DNA from 3 places in the Arthrobacter sp. FW306-05-C genome. Region 2 is predicted to be linked to each of the others. Evidence: riboswitches for the same ligand, from Rfam matches in the RefSeq annotation. Region 2 holds a riboswitch; each other region holds the start of a gene.
What was found. A riboswitch is a leader RNA that binds a small molecule or an ion and turns the genes downstream of it on or off. The one in region 2 is predicted to bind cyclic di-AMP.
Positions count from the first base shown of each region.

Region 1: linked by a shared signal. The riboswitch ahead of LFT44_RS21640 (NlpC/P60 family protein) and the one ahead of LFT44_RS11090 (C40 family peptidase) in region 2 are both predicted to bind cyclic di-AMP.
Region 3: linked by a shared signal. The riboswitch ahead of LFT44_RS03130 (hypothetical protein) and the one ahead of LFT44_RS11090 (C40 family peptidase) in region 2 are both predicted to bind cyclic di-AMP.

Region 1 covers NZ_CP084557.1:186,988-192,239, forward strand. The annotation lists gene LFT44_RS21625 (ArsR/SmtB family transcription factor) at 1-143, shown strand, start outside; gene LFT44_RS21630 (heavy metal translocating P-type ATPase) at 140-2,095, shown strand; gene lspA (signal peptidase II) at 2,092-2,619, shown strand; cyclic di-AMP (ydaO/yuaA leader) riboswitch at 2,960-3,157, shown strand; gene LFT44_RS21640 (NlpC/P60 family protein) at 3,161-3,940, shown strand; gene LFT44_RS21645 (DUF3188 domain-containing protein) at 4,334-4,573, shown strand; gene LFT44_RS21650 (hypothetical protein) at 4,707-4,880, shown strand.
Region 2 covers NZ_CP084556.1:2,402,769-2,408,020, forward strand. The annotation lists gene LFT44_RS11075 (DUF1810 domain-containing protein) at 1-369, opposite strand, end outside; gene LFT44_RS11080 (DNA alkylation repair protein) at 391-921, opposite strand; gene LFT44_RS11085 (TraR/DksA family transcriptional regulator) at 918-1,277, opposite strand; cyclic di-AMP (ydaO/yuaA leader) riboswitch at 1,568-1,738, shown strand; gene LFT44_RS11090 (C40 family peptidase) at 1,742-2,581, shown strand; gene LFT44_RS11095 (protein adenylyltransferase SelO) at 2,691-4,160, opposite strand; gene LFT44_RS11100 (ribonuclease Z) at 4,164-5,093, opposite strand; gene LFT44_RS11105 (mycothiol transferase) at 5,086-5,252, opposite strand, start outside.
Region 3 covers NZ_CP084556.1:638,098-643,349, forward strand. The annotation lists gene LFT44_RS03110 (nucleoside deaminase) at 1-227, opposite strand, end outside; gene LFT44_RS03115 (phosphatase PAP2 family protein) at 284-1,108, shown strand; gene upp (uracil phosphoribosyltransferase) at 1,121-1,756, shown strand; gene LFT44_RS03125 (glyoxalase superfamily protein) at 1,801-2,217, shown strand; gene LFT44_RS03130 (hypothetical protein) at 2,395-3,123, opposite strand; cyclic di-AMP (ydaO/yuaA leader) riboswitch at 3,129-3,289, opposite strand; gene LFT44_RS03135 (ArnT family glycosyltransferase) at 3,460-5,252, opposite strand, start outside.

The sequences.
Region 1 (5,252 bases), on a different replicon from region 2:
CGGAACTGATGGACATGCTTGCCCAGGCCGAAGTCCTGCTTGCCGCCACCGGCAACGCGGTCAGCCTGTGCCCGAACTACGGCACCGGAAGCACCGGCGCCGTACCGACAAACGTGGAACTGACGAAGGAGAACGCCCGATGAGCGACGCCTGCGGCTGCAGCGACGACAAGCCCGAAACCGTGGCCGAAGAGGCTGAGGAGGCGGTCGGCTTCTGGCAGATCAACGAGATCCGGGCCGCGGCAATCTCGGGTGTGCTGCTCCTGACCGCCTGGATCCTGTCCTTGACCGGGGGCCCGGACTGGCTACGCCTGGTCCTGGAAATCGGGGCGCTGCTGGTCGCGGCGTGGACCTTTGTTCCCTCCACACTGCGGCGTCTGGCCAAAGGCAGGATCGGCGTCGGGACCTTGATGACGATCGCCGCCGTCGGCGCCGTCGCCCTGGGCGAGTTCGAGGAAGCCGCGATGCTCGCTTTCCTTTACTCCATTTCCGAGGGGTTGGAGGAATACTCGCTGGCGAAAACCCGGCGCGGCCTGCGCGCCTTGCTGGATCTGGTCCCGGCCGAAGCGACAGTCCTTCGCGGCGGGACGGAAGTCACCGTTGACCCGGCCGAGCTCGTTCCGGGGGACCGGATGGTCGTCCGCCCGGGCGAACGGTTGGCCACCGACGGCCGGATCATCACCGGCCGCACCTCCCTGGACACCTCGGCCCTGACCGGTGAATCCGTGCCGGTTGAGGCCGGTCCCGGCAGTGATGTCTACGCCGGGTCCATCAACGGCACCGGGCCGCTGGAAGTCGAAGTCACCAGCGCCGCGGAGAACAACTCCCTGGCCCGGATCGTGCACATCGTCGAGGCCGAACAGTCCCGCAAGGGACCCGGGCAGCGCCTGGCGGACAACATCGCCAAGAAACTGGTCCCCGGCATCCTCATCGCCGCGGCCCTGATCATCGCCTTCGGCTTCATCATGGGAGAACCCCTGGTGTGGTTCGAACGCGCCCTGGTCGTCCTCGTAGCCGCATCGCCTTGCGCTTTGGCGATCTCCGTCCCGGTCACCGTTGTCGCCTCCGTCGGCGCCGCCAGCCGCATCGGTGTGCTGATCAAGGGCGGCGGCGCACTGGAAACCCTCGGCAAGATCCGCACCATCGCCCTGGACAAGACCGGCACCCTGACCCGGAACAAGCCTGAAGTCATCGATGTCGCCGCGGCTGGGACCGTCACCCGCGAAGACGTTCTGGCCCTCGCAGCCGGGCTGGAGGCCCGCAGCGAACACCCCCTGGCCCGCGCCATCCTCGCCGCATCCCCCGCCCAGGCCGACGTGACCGACGTCGACACCGTCCCCGGCGCCGGCCTGCAAGGCACCTTTGAGGGCAAGACCGTCCGGCTGGGCCGCCCCGGCTGGATCAACCCCGGCTCCCTCGCCGCGGATGTCGAGCGGATGCAGAAGGCCGGTGCCACCGCCGTCCTGATCGAATCCGCCGGCGAAGTCATTGGTGCCGTCGCTGTCCGTGACGAACTGCGCCCCGAAGCCCGGGACGTCATCGCCCGGCTGACCGCCTCCGGGTACACCACGGCCATGCTCACCGGGGATAACGCGATCACCGCCGCGGCCCTGGGCAAGGACGCCGGGATCACCGAAGTCCACGCCGACCTTCGCCCGGAGGACAAGGCCGAAATCATCCGGACCCTGAAGTCCCGCCAGCCCACCGCCATGGTCGGTGACGGCGTCAACGACGCCCCGGCCCTGGCCACCGCCGACACCGGTGTTGCCATGGGTGCCATGGGCACCGACGTGGCCATTGAAACCGCCGACATCGCCCTGATGGGCGAGGACCTGAACCACCTGCCCCAGGTCCTGGACCACGCCCGCCGGACCCGGTCCATCATGCTGCAGAACGTGGGCCTGTCCCTGCTGCTGATCGCGATCCTGATCCCGCTGGCACTGGTCGGCGCCCTGGGGCTGGCCGCGGTCGTCCTGATCCACGAACTCGCCGAAATCGTGGTGATCGGCAACGGCGTCCGCGCCGGCCGCATCAGCGGCAAAATAATGGCGCTCCGGACGGCCAAACCCGCGCCGGCGCTGGAACCTGCCGCGTGAGCGTCCCGTCCCCGGCAGATCCGGCAGATCCGGCAGGGACACCACCAGTTGCCACCAAAGCATGGCGGGTAAAAATTGGCCTGCTCGCCGCGGCCGCCGTGCTCGCGGTGGCCGACCTGGTCATCAAGGCCTTGGCCGAGGAACTGCTCTCCAACGGTGCCACGGTCGATCTGGGCCTGGTGAACCTGAAGCTGGTGTACAACACCGGGGTGGCTTTCAGCCTCGGGGCTAACCTCGCCCCGTGGCTGGTCATTGCCGCGACCGCCGTCATCGTCCTGGCCATGTCCTGGTACGCAGTGTCCACCGCCCCCGCCATGCCGGCGCTCTCCCGGGCGGGTGCGGCGATGGTGGTTGGCGGCGGTGCCGGGAACCTTGTGGACCGGATGGACGGGCGCGGCGTCGTGGACTACCTGCACAGCGGCTGGTTTCCCACCTTCAACCTCGCCGACGTGTTCGTCACCGTCGGCGTAGGGCTGTATGTGCTGGGCAGCCTGCTGGGATCCCGGGACCAGGAAAAGGCGTAACCAGCTGCAGTCCGGGCACGGGCCTCCTGACGCTGGAAGGACTTGCTCATGCTTGCCAGCATCCTGGCCACGACGGCCGCGTTAGCAGCGACCAAAATCGATGACATTGCTCCCATGCTTTTCCGTTCCTTGAACATGAAGGATCGATGGGCGCTGGGATTGAACGGCTGCGGAAGGCGGTGCAGGCACCGGCGGGTCTGACCAGGTCACTGACGACATCCCGGAAATACCCCGGGTATCAAGCAGGTGGGTGCCAGTCAGGGCGTTATGCAAATGTGACAAATGAGGCTTGTGTGACGTAGGGTCTGAACCGTGCCGGTTTCTCCGAATGCGGCACTCCCGAGCAGACTTGCCTAACTCTGCCGCTGCCAGGGATCCGTTCGTAAAATTCGTCCGGCAGAGACGGGGAACCCAGAGTTGGCCCGCTTCGAGCAGGCCTTGGGGTGAAGCCGTGCCTGGTGCCTTTCGTGTACCATCACGGCCGGGTGCCTCCCATCCGAATCCGACAGCTAACCTCGCAGGCAGTGGGAGAGGCCCTTTCATGCCCATGCGCAAAACTCACGGCCGCCACCGCGCGGTCTCCGTCCAGACCAGCGCCATCGCCGTGCTGTCCAAATCCGTCACCGCAAACGCCGGCACCGCAGGCCGTCAGGCAGCCGTCCTCGCAGCAGCCTCCGGCCTCGTCCTGACTGGCGGCATCACCGCCGCCCAGGCAGCAGACGCCCCGGCCCAGCGCGACGCCGAGCCGGCATCCACCCTCGAAGTCGCAGGCCAGGCCCAGACCCCGCTGACCGCCGACGCCACGATCCAGATCACCTTCGAGCGTCCGGAGGTGGAAACCACGCCGGCACCCGTCGTGGAAGCAGCCAAGCCAGTCGCCGCCGAAGCGCCCAAAGCCGCGGTCCCCGTGGGCGCTGCGACGGTGAAGGCAGCCGCTGCGCCCGCCAAGGCCCAGGTCACCGTCACCCCTGCCGCGCCGGCGCCCGCGCCAGCCGCGGGCGGGATCAACGGCATCATGCTGTCCTCCGCCTACGCCCAGATCGGTATGATCCAGGACTGCACACGGCTAGTCGAAAACGCCCTCAACGCTGCCGGCATCCCCGTCGGCGACCTCGGGCCGATGCAGTTCATGAACTACGGCACCGTCGTCACCGACCCGCAGCCCGGCGACATGGTCATGCAGCCCGGCCACGTAGGAATCTACGTCGGCAACGGCCAAGTCCTCAGCTCCGGCCTGAACGGCAAGAACGAAACAGCGGTCCACCCCCTGACCTGGATGACCTCCAAAGGCGCCGTGACCTTCGTGCGCGCAGGCAAATAAAACCACTGAAGGCCGGTGATTCAATGCCTTGGGGGCAATGAATCACCGGCCTTCAGCATGCCCTCGCACGCTGGACCCTCTGTCGAGGGTGGAGTGCCCTGCCTCTTACTCCGGTCCGGTGCCTCGGAACCTCTGCACCCTCAAACCAAGGGACCGGAGACGCCGGAAGTCCCGCCGGAGCCTGTGGTGCTGAGGTGCTGAGGTGCTGAGGTGCTGAGGTGCTGAGGTGCAACCGTACAGCCGCAGTCTCGCTCGTTTCCGCGGATACGCGCCTTGGCTGTTGAGCTCTCCAGAGGAGTTCCGGCGATCGCGGCGAGAAGTACTGCGGGCGCCAATCCCATGCGTGTGCGGCACGTGAAAAGGTGGGCAGGGCTTTCCGCATATGCTGGATGGGTGCTAAACGAGTTTTGGGCCACCGCACCTGCATCGTACAAAGCGGTTGTTTTCAGTGCCATGGCCCTGATTGCGCTGGGAATCGCGATTAACATTTTTGGCCAGACCGCCAAAAATGAGGCCCTGTCGTTTGCATCGCTGGCTGTCATAGGCGCGGGACTGCTGCTTCACGCTGCAGGGGTTGTCATCCGCGGACATCAGGTCCAGAAACGCCTTCGGAATTCTTCAAGAAAAGGATGACCCAGTGCAGAACGCTTTCGTTGCGGCTGGCCTTCACGCCCTAAGCACGATGCCTACTCCCGGTCCCGGAACTGACGGGCTGAGGCCCGGTTTGAGTCCCGATCAGGTGTCACCGGGATTTCTCGGGTTTCTGATGACGGCGTTTATGGTCATAGCCGTCGTGATGCTCATGGTGTCCATGACCCGGCGGATCCGCCGCGTGCGCTACCAGGCGCAGATCCGTCTGCCAGGGCAGGACAGCCCGGACGGAGCGGATACGAACCTTGCCGTCGCCGGTGAGCCGCAAGCCAGAAAGCACACAACCTAGCGAAACTTCCGGGGCCCGGTCTAGTGGTTCGCCAATTTGTTCCAGCATGTCACCCGGCCGTTATCCTTCCCTCAGGGGATCGCGACCCTCTTGCCCGGCGAGATGACGCCGTAGCCCAGGCGGCGGTTGTGCCAGCAGCGTACCGAGCGCCTGGGAGAAATTGATTGGGCCGGCCGGCAGCCCGCACCGCTAGGCGGAACCTTGCCGCTTTCCAGGTCTTGGCCAGGCCGGCGAGGTAGCGGGGGCCGCCCTCCGTTTCCATCCAGATCAGCTTCAATGCCACGGGCAGCGGCGGTACGATTCACCACGGTCATGGTCCTGATACCAGCCATGGCATTGACGCTGGGGCTGACCAGCCGGGACCTGGTGGAC
Region 2 (5,252 bases):
AGTCTTGAACACTGTTTCTCCGGGTGCCGCCCGGAGAAACAGTGTCATGGACGACCGCAGCTTCCTGGCATCGATGCCGCCGAAGATGTCCTCCGCGGACTGGTCTGCATGGTTGGCCAGGACCAGGGCGCACTCCAGGAGCCGCGGCCCCAGTACCTCATGATCCAGGTAGGCACGGGCCTCTGCGAGTGAGGAGATGGCGTATTTGCGGGACATTGCGCTCTGCCCCAACCCGGAAATCTGCGGGAAGACGAACCACATCCAGTGGCCGGACTTCCTGCCGACCTGCAGCTCCCCCAGCGCCTGGTCATAGGTGCCGCCGCTGTTTTGCGCGGCAACAAAACGGTCAAGGTCAAAGTGCTCATTCATGCGGATCTCCCGGTTTCGAGGTCAAAGGGTCAAATCTTTTTCAAGGGCGGCTGCCGCCGCCTGAAGCTGCGGGTCGGGGTCGTCCCGCCACCGAGCCAGGACCGCGTTGGCCCGCTGCCGCTCGCGCTCCCCGAGGCCGGACAGCAGCGGCACCAGGACGTCGCCCAGGAGGGGCTGGATCAGGTCTGCAGCCTGGGCAGAACGAAGGAAGCCTTCCAGCCGGGTCAGGTCCGAGTGCCTGAGCAGCCGCACCCGTGACTGCAGCAGCACCACGGCCGCCAACCGGCGCTCAAACACGGGGCGGGAGCCGGGCCGGGGCTGTCCCCACAGGGTGGACGCAAGCATCACCGTGGTGTCGTGGTCCAGGTTCTTGAATTTGCGCAGGGCATCGCGCACCGTGCCGCGCACCGCTCCGATGGAGGAACCGTAAGAGTCCAGCACCCAGCCAAGCCGGTTCCCGACGTCGTCCGCCCGGTACCAGGCGCCCTCGTTCTGGAGGGTCCGGTCAACGAACTCCGCCGCCGCGGACACCACATCCGCAGGGCCAGTCATCGTCCCCGACCGGACGAGGCGTGGCGGATACAAAACGGTGTCCAGGGGCGCGCTTCCAGCCTGCCCTCCGCAATGGGCTCCCCGCACACGGCGCAGGCTCCATAGGTCCCCGCTGCCAGGCGGGCCAGCGCCGCGTCAATCTGGTCCAGGCCGGCCGAGCTCTGCTTCAGGAGCGCCGAAGCCTGCGAGAGCTCAAACGCGATCGTGGCCCCTTCGGGATCGTGCTCGTCATCGACATTGGAGTCCTGCCGGGCCGAATTCGCTGCCTGGATGTCAGCCCGCAGCGCCGGCAGCAACTCCAGGCGCCGCGCCCGCTCCTCTTCGAGCAGTACCCGGAACCGGTCGAAATCTGGCATACAAACAGCCTAGCGGTCGGATCGCGGAGCGCCTGAATGGAAACGGCCAGTGCGATGGAGCCGCGGCAAACATCCCGTGTCCGTGTCCGGGCCGTTACCTATCCTGCAAGCCCGGCTATTAGCCGAGGTCGACACCGGTAACAGCCGTAACGTCCAAACGTTTGCGGAATTCGAGAGGGGAACCTCGTATGTTATCCAAATGTGACAATGCCACCGCATGTGGGTTATGGTCTTCAGGTGTCCCTCTCAGACGGGACATTCCCATCAGTATGCCGAGCCCTGCCACTGATCATGGGATACAACCGCTCCAGCTGGCAGGGACGGGGGAACCAAGTTTCCGCGGCCACTTGTGGCCTTGGGGTTAAGTCGATAGCGCCTCCGTCCATTACGGGGTTGCTTCCGGCCGGGTATCTCCAGCCCGAACCCGACAGCTCACCCCGCAGGCATGGGAGAGGCGATCAACCGTGTCAAAAAATTCCACCACTGCCCGTCACCGCGCAACTCCGGCCCGCTCCATTGTTCTCGAGGGCCTCGCCGTGACAGCCAAGTCCCAGGCCCGCTCGCTGGGCCGCCCCGCGCTCGCAGTTGCTGCAGCGTCCGGCATTGCCTTCGGCGTCGGCGCCCCGGCCCACGCCGGTGTCACCGGCCCTGACACCACGGAAAAGACCAACGTGCAGGCGTACTCCGCACCTGTTGCGGCCCCGGCAGCGGCAGCAGGCAGCGTCCACACCGTAGTTTCCGGCGATACCCTGGGTGCCATTGCGTCTGCTAATGGCGTCAGCCTGAACAGCGTCCTGTCCGCCAACGGACTGGGCCTGTCCTCGATCATCTACCCGGGCGACCAGATCCAGATCCCCGCCGCCGGCTACACCGCGGCACCGGCACCGGCTCCGGCCCCTGCAGCAGCACCCGTGCAGACCGCAGCCGCCGCTCCGGCCAACACCGGCATGAACATGTCCTACGCCTCGGCCACCCCCGTGTCCGCCCCCACCGGCAGCGGCACCGGCGCTGCCATCCTGGCAAACGCCTACGGCCAGCTGGGCATCAAGCAGGACTGCACTGCCATGGTTGAGAAGGCGCTGCGCTCGGTGGGCAAGTCCGTTGGCGATCTTGCCCCCACCCAGTTCTTCCAGTACGGCACCGTGGTCGGCGCTCCTGCGCCCGGCGACCTGATCATCACCTCCGGCCACGTTGGCGTTTACGCCGGCAACGGCCAGGTTGTCAGCGGTGGCGTGAACGGCTACGACACCCAGGTGCACTCCATCAGCTGGCTCGGCGGCTACTCAGCGGTCCGCGTCGCCTAGTCTTCGCATCACCGCAGGCGCCCAACAGCGCAGGCATTAGACAGGAGGGCGGCAGCCGGTCATCCGGCTGCCGCCCTCCTGTCGCATCCGCCGCCTGCCCCCGCAGCCGTCAGGTCCCGCAGAAGGTCATATAGTTGCCGAAGTCCTCGGGGGCGCCTTCGGCGTAGCGTTCCAGCCCGGGCCGCTCGGTGAAGGGGTCACTGACTGCCTCCAAAAGCTGCTGCAAGGGTGACAGGTCTCCGGCCGTGGCAGCGGCCAATGCCTCCTCCACGAGGTGGTTCCTGGGAATGTACGCCGGGTTGACGTTGTCCATCAGCTCCGCGTCCGGTTCGAGTGCCTGCCACCGCTCCGCCCAGGAATCAAACGCAGCCAGATCAAGAACCATGCCGCGCACCGGACGAAGGTCGCCACGGGCGGCCTTGCCCAGGTTACGGAAGAAGAGGGTGTAGTCCACGGGACCGTCCTTCAGGATGGCAAGGGCGCCGTCCACCAAAGCGGACGTGGTTTCCTCGTCACTTCCCCCGCGGCTGCCAAGGCCGAGCTTGGCATTCATGCCACCGGTCCACGCCCTGCTGTAGTGGCCCCGGAAGCCGCCGAGCACCTCCACTGCGGGCGCAACCGCCTGCTCCTGGGCTTCATGGATGAGCGGCAGCATCGCCTCGGCGAGCCGGGCAAGGTTCCATTCAGCAAGAACCGGCTGGTTCGCGTAGGCGTAGCGGCCGCTGACGTCGATGGAACTGTAAACGGCTGCGGGATTGAACGCGTCCATGAACGCGCACGGGCCGTAGTCGATGGTCTCCCCTGAAATGGTCATGTTGTCCGTATTCATGACCCCGTGCACGAATCCCACCAGCATCCAGCGGGCCACCAATTCCGCCTGGGCCGAGACGACCGAGGCGAACAGCTCAAGGTAGGGGTTGTCGGCGTCGGCGGCGTGCGGGTAATGCCTGCTGATGGCGTGGTCCGCCAACCGCTTCAGGAGATCCATGTTTTCGGTGGCACGCGCGTACTGGAAGCTGCCCACGCGCAGGTGGCTGCTTGCCACCCGGGCCAGGACGGCGCCCGGCAGCATGTCGTCGCGCCGGACTTGGCGGCCTGTTGCCACGACTGCGAGCGAACGGGTGGTGGGGATGTGCAGGGCGTACATCCCCTCGCTGACGAGGTACTCGCGCAGCATAGGCCCGACGACGGCACGGCCGTCCCCGGCGCGGGCGAAAGGCGTGCGCCCCGAGCCTTTGAGGTGGAGGTCAAGGAGCCGTCCGTTGCGGTCCGTGACCTCACCCAGCAGGAGGGCCCGTCCGTCCCCGAGCAGGGGTGAGTATCCTCCGAACTGGTGGCCTGCATACGCCTGCGCAACGGGCGTGGCGCCAGGCGGAACATGGTTTCCCGCCAGCAGCCGTACACCTTCGGGGCTGCGCAGGTACTCCGGGTCCAGTCCCAGCTCCCGTGCCAGCTCCTCGTTCAGGACAAGGAGCCCTGGGTTGGGGGCTTCCTCGGCCTGCCAGGGAACAGCGAGTTCTGACAGTTCACGTGCGAAGCGGCCATCAAGGGCCACTGTGGATTCAGCTGCTGCCGTCATGGTTTAAACCCTATCGCCGTCGTTATGGCCCGCCGCTTCCCGCTCCGGTTGCCGCCGCGGGGGAACGGCTATGCGCTGCAGGTCATGGGCTGCAATGACGGTGGTTCCCCCAGCACGTGCCTGCGCCTGCTCCGCAAGCCGGGACATGTCGTCGCCATAGCGTGCGGAAAAGTGTGTGAGCACCAGGGTCCGGGACTTTCCGGATGCCGCCAGCTCCCCTGCCTGTCCGGCGGTGAGGTGCAGGTACTGCTTCGCCAGCCCGCCGTCGTCGTCGCTGAAGGTCGACTCAGCGACCAGCAGGTCGGTGCCGTCGGCCAGTTCCTCCGCGCCCGGGCACGGCGCGGTGTCCATGATGAACGCGAAGCGCTGGCCGGGCCTGGGAATGCTCATGTCCTCCACCGTGACTGCTCCGAGGTACCCCTGGCGCTGCAGCGTGCCGACGTCGGGCCCTTGGACTCCTGCCGCCCGCAGCCGCTCCGGTAGGAAGGTGCGGCCGTCAGGCTCGGTGAGCAGGTATCCGTACGTTTCAATGCGGTGCCTAAGAGGCCGGATCTCGAGGCCGTCCGCCACGGGGCCGGAGCCGGAGTACGGATGGAGCCGCAGGTCGATGCCGGGTGAACTGACCGCCAAGAGGGCCCGGACCACCTGGTCTCCGGAGGCCGGGTAATGCAGGTGAACGGGGTGTGCGGCGCCGTCCAGGGCCATTCGGGACAGTACCCCCGGCAGGCCGTAGCAGTGGTCACCGTGCACGTGCGTGAGGCAAATCCTGGTGATGCGGCTGGCCGACACCCCGGCATGGATCATCTGGCGCTGGGTGCCCTCGCCGGGGTCAAACAGAAGTCCTTCGCCGTCCCAGCGAAGGAAGTAGCCGTTCTGATTCCGTGTGCGCGTAGGAACCTGGGAGGCCGTGCCCAGCACCACGAGTTCACGCACCGGGGGCGTCCGCCATCTCCGCATGCAGCCCTTTGGCGTAGGCAGCCTGGCCAAGGTGCTGCAGGCAGTCCCCCAGGATGCTGACCAGCCGCACCCCAAGGGTTACGGGCGGGTCCCAATGCCTGTCGACCACACGGTCCAGGTCCGGATCATCAATAC
Region 3 (5,252 bases), 1.8 Mb from region 2:
CGTGCCCGTTCCTGTAGCCGTCCGGCCGCCTCCCTGATGGCCACCACTTCGGCATGGGCTGTGGGGTCGCCCAGCGCCTCCCGTTGGTTTCGGCCGGAACCCAGCACATCGCCGTCGGGCCCAATCACCACGGCGCCGATGGGCACGTCCTCCGTGGTGAGGGCCCGCCGGGCCTCAGTCAAGGCAAGGCCCATCCAGGCGTTGTGTTTCTTTTCGGGCAACGGCATGGCTCAATGATAGTTTCGAGAGATACTAAGCTTGCGTACTTTTCCTGGGAGGCATGATGAGCAGAGTCCACGAGCGGATGGACAGATGGTTCAAGCCCTACGCCGCCCTCTGGCTGACCCTGATCATCGGTGGGACGGTGGTTGTCATCATGGCTCTTGCCGGCGCCGAGGTTTATGACGACGTGGTGGGCAAGGACGGGCTCGCGAACCTCGATGTTCCGGCCCTCCAGTACGCTGAGTCGCTGCGAAACCCGGGCCTTGATGCTTTTGCCACCGGCTTCACCAACATCGGCGGCGGCATCGGTATGCCCATCCTCGCCAGCATCCTTACCGCGTGGCTGACGTTCCTGAGCCGGACCTGGCGCCCACTCCTCCTGGTGGGCGGTGCGGCAACCGTCTCCATCCTCGCCACCACGTTCGGCAAGAAACTTGTGGGCAGGACCCGGCCGGACCACGCCGATGCAGTCCCGCCTTACGAGGATTCGCCGTCGTTCCCCAGCGGCCATACCCTCAACACCACCGTGGTCATCAGTGTCCTCCTGTACGTTCTTTGCCTGCAGTTCCACCAACTCTGGGTCAGGGTCACGGCAATCACGGCCGGCGTGATTTTCATCATTGCCATGGGGCTGAGCAGGGTATTCCTGGGCCACCACTGGTTGACCGACGTCATGGCCGGCTGGACGCTGGGGCTGGCCTGGGTGGCCATCGTGATCCTGGCGCATCGGTTGTTCCACCTGTTGAGGCGCAAGCAGCATGCGGGTCCGGCCCCCACGTTCGATCGTCCCGTGGTGCGGGACGTCGTCCTCGAATCCGTGCACGACGGCGGCGATGCCGGCAAGCAGGGCGCGTCCGGCAGCCGAGGCAAGGACACCGCCGGATGATAGTTTTGGGGGATGCGCACTCTCGTTGTTGACCACCCCCTGGTCGCCCACAAGCTCACCGTCCTGCGGGACAAGAACACGCCGTCGCCGGTATTCCGCCAGCTGACGGAAGAGCTGGTGACCCTGCTGGCTTACGAAGCCACGCGGGAGGTCCGCACGGAGCCCGTCACCATCCAGACGCCAGTCAGCACCACCATCGGCACGGCATTCACCAAGCCCACACCGCTGGTGGTTCCCATTCTGCGTGCCGGCCTGGGAATGCTGGAGGGCATGACCAAGCTGGTCCCCACGGCCGAGGTGGGCTTCCTGGGTATGGCCCGGGACGAGGAAACGCTGGACATCATCACCTATGCCGAGCGCCTTCCGGAGGACCTGACGGGCCGCCAGGTCTTCGTGCTGGACCCCATGCTGGCCACCGGCGGCACCCTGCGTGAGGCCATCAAGTTCCTGTTCAAGCGGGGCGCTTCCGACGTCACCTGCATCTGCCTGCTGGCTGCCCCTGAAGGCCTGGCACGGCTGGAAGAGGAACTCTCGGGCGCGAACGTGCACATCGTCCTGGCCTCCATCGACGAGAAGCTCAACGAGAAGTCCTACATCGTTCCCGGCCTGGGCGACGCCGGCGACCGGCTCTACGGCATCGCAGGGTAGTTTTTACCCTTTTTCAATCGGTGTGCCGCCGCTAGCCTGTGCGGATGGACTGGAAACTCGAACTTGTCTTTGTCCCTGTATCCGACGTTGACCGCGCCAAGGACTTCTATGTCAACAAGGTGGGCTTCAACGCGGACTACGACGAGCGGCCGTCGGACCACGTGCGCTTCGTACAGCTGACGCCGCTCGGCTCTGCCTGCTCCATCTGCATGGGCGAGGGGCTTTTGGACGCCCCTCCCGGCACGGGAACCACCCTCCAGATGGTGGTCGACGACATCCAAAAGGCGCATGACCACCTGAAGAACAATGGTGTGGACGTCAGTGACATCGAAGTGCTGCCTTGGGGCCACTTCGTTTACTTCGCCGACCCGGACGGCAATAAGTGGGCCGTCCAGTACATCCCTTGGCGGAATGCCGGGCAGGATGCAGCTCAGGCCGGCAGTACGCCCAGCAACGCTTAAAACAGACCGCGGGCCGCATCGTGATGATGCGGCCCGCGGTCTGTCGCTGGAATCCCCGGCGTTACCCCGTGGCCAAGGCGTACGACGGCGGGTGGCGGGACACGCCGTCGGCTGTCCTTGGAGCCGGGAGGTTCAGCTGAAGGTTTCCCTTTGCGGCGCTATGCCAGGGAGAGGTGCCTAGTACCAGTTGTGCGCCAGGTGGAAGTTCAGCGCACCGCACGGAGACTGGTAGCTCTTCTTGATGTAATCCAGGCCCCAGTTGATCTGCGTGCGGTAGTTGGTCAGGTAGTCAGCGCCGGCGCTGGCCATCTTCTCTGCAGGCAGGGACTGGACGATGCCGTAGGCGCCGCTGCTGGGATTCGTGGCCGTGGTGGTCCAGTCGGACTCCTTGGTCCACAGCGTCTGCAGGCACTGCATCTGGTCAGGTCCCCAGCCAAAGGTTGCCAGCTGGCCGGCAGCATACGCCTGGGCGCCGGCGGGATCATTCACCGCGACGACGGGTGCCGGCGCAGGTGCAGGAGCGGGTGCCGGAGCCGGGGCGGGTGCCGGGGCTTCCGCTGCGGGGGCCGCCGGTGCAGGCGCGGGGGCTGGTTCCGCTGCCTGGGGGGCTACGCTGATTGCCGCCGGAACGGACGCTGCCGGGTTGGAGCGGATTTCGCTCTTCTCGATGCTCATTTGGGCATCGGCCGCTGCCGTGGAAGAGTTTGATTCGGTGGATGACACCGGGGTCATGCTGCTGGTTGCCTGGCCTGCCGCGCCTACCCCCACGAGCACCGCGCAGGATGCCGCAAGGATCCCGGCACGCACGCCCAGGCTGGTCTTCTTTGCTGGTTTCTTGGCCGGTCCCTGCTGTGCCAGATGTTTACCCTTGGCATGCAGGCATGCTTCTGCCGTGTTTTTGGACATGATTGATCGCCTCTCACACCTGCGGAGTTAGCTGTCGGGTTCGGATGAGGGCATCCGGCCGCACGGAAAGATCACGTGCGTGCTTAACCCCAAGGGCGTTCATCGCCCGGGACGGTGGGTCCCCCGCCTCTGCCGTTGCTCAATCGGAATCCGGGGAAGCGGCAGAGCTTGGCGTCAACCCGGGATATGCGGCCCGAACGGGAGCCGCACCCAATCGACGGTACAGGAAAAGCGAAGCAAAGTCACATTTAGGTAACGGAAGTCACGGCCTTCAGCGCGCCGGTTTGCTTCTGGCCTGCGGTTCAATCGTTACGTTCAGGACACCAGACCGTGTTGTTACCGTGCCAGGAGGTAGATAGTGGCGCCGCCGATGCTCTGCGCACTGAAGTTCTGCGAAACCCACTCGGCGATCCGGCCGGCGGCATCCGAACCGGAGCTGGACGGCATGGCCCCGCCGGCAATGAAGTAGTGGATTTTTCCCTGCGCGACGAGGTCTTGGAACTGCGCCAGGGTGGGGGAGGGGTCGGTGCCGTTGAAGCCGCCCACGGCCATCACCGGCAGTTCCGTGGCGAGCTGGTACCCGGCGGCATTGTTGGAGCCCACTACCGCTGCTGCCCAGGTGTAATTGGTTGCACCGTCTTTGAGCGCGGCCACAAGATCCGCTGATGGAGTAGGTGCGCCGAGGAGGCCACCGAGTCCGCCGCCGGGCCTGCCCCCGAAGTTAGCGCCGCCAGGGTTTGTTCCGGCCGGGGCGGCCTGCTGCTGGGAACCCTGCTGCTGGAAGCCCTGCCCCGTGGGACCCTGGCCCGTGACGCCCTGTCCGGTACCGCGGCCCGAAGGGCTCCGGCCGGTCGAACTGAAGCCTCCCGGTCCGCGGCCGCCGGCGCCTAAGCCCGAGGCTGGCCCCGCACTGACGATCGCCCCGCTGTGTGCCGTAGCCGCGGTGGTGACGGAGTAGTCCAGCGGACCGGCGAGCGACGCAGCGATGGCGAGGGCCGCCGTCGTCCGCTGCATGGAAGCCAAGCGCAGGAACTTGCCCAGCCCAATGCCTGCTGCGGCTGCCAAACTTCCGCCGAGCACCAGCCAGCGCAGCCAAGGGCCGTAGGCGGACGTGGTTCCCAGCAGGTAGAAGGCCGTAAGCGATGCCACGGCCACTGCTGAAGCGAGGAAGATGCGGGCAGCCGCTTGCCTGCGGCGCTGCCACAGGAGAACGCTGCCCAGGCCTGCCATTCCGGCGATTCCCGGTGCCAGTGCCACCGCGTAGTAGGGGTGGATGATGCCGGCCATGAAGCTGAACACCAGGCCCGCTACCAGGATCCACGAGCCCCAGATGATGACGGAAGCGCGGACAACATCTGTTCGCGGAGCCCGCCGCCCCACCCACAGCAGCCCCGCCGCAAGGATGAGTGCGGACGGCAGCAGCCATGCGATCTGGCCGCCGAACTCGCTGTTGAACATCCGGAACAGGCCCGGAACGCCCCAGCCGTTGCCGCCGCCCACACTGCCCGTTTCGTCGCCCGTGAGCCTGCCCAGGCCGTTGTAGCCCAACGTCAGCTCCAGGATGGAGTTGTTCTGCGACCCGCCAATGTAGGGCCGCATGTTCGCCGGCGTCAGCTCGACGGCCAGCAGCCACCAGCCGGCAGAAACCACCATCGCTGCTCCCGCGGCTGCCAGACGGATCAACCGCCGCCGCGTGCCGCCCGGAGCTGCCACCATGTATGCGATGGCGAACCCGGGAACCACCAGCAGGACCTGAAGCTGCTTGGCGAGAAACCCAAAGCCCAGGAATACCCCGGCCAGCAGGAGCCACCGAGGCCGGTCCTCCTGGACCGCGCGGAGGAACCCGTACGCGGCTGCTGTCATTAGCAGCACCAGCAGGGCGTCCGGGTTGTTGAACCGGAACATCAGGGTGGCAACCGGGGTGAGGGCAAGGACCGCCGCTGCCAGCAGCCCTGCCCGGTGCGCAAGCCCGACATCACCGGTGGCCGGCGTTGCGGCCCGCCGCACGGCCAGATAGACCAGCCACGCCGAGCCGACCCCCATCAGAGCCTGGGGAACCAGGATGCTCCACGAGCTCAGGCCAAAGATCCGGACCGACAGCCCCATGATCCACAGGGAGGCCGGCGGCT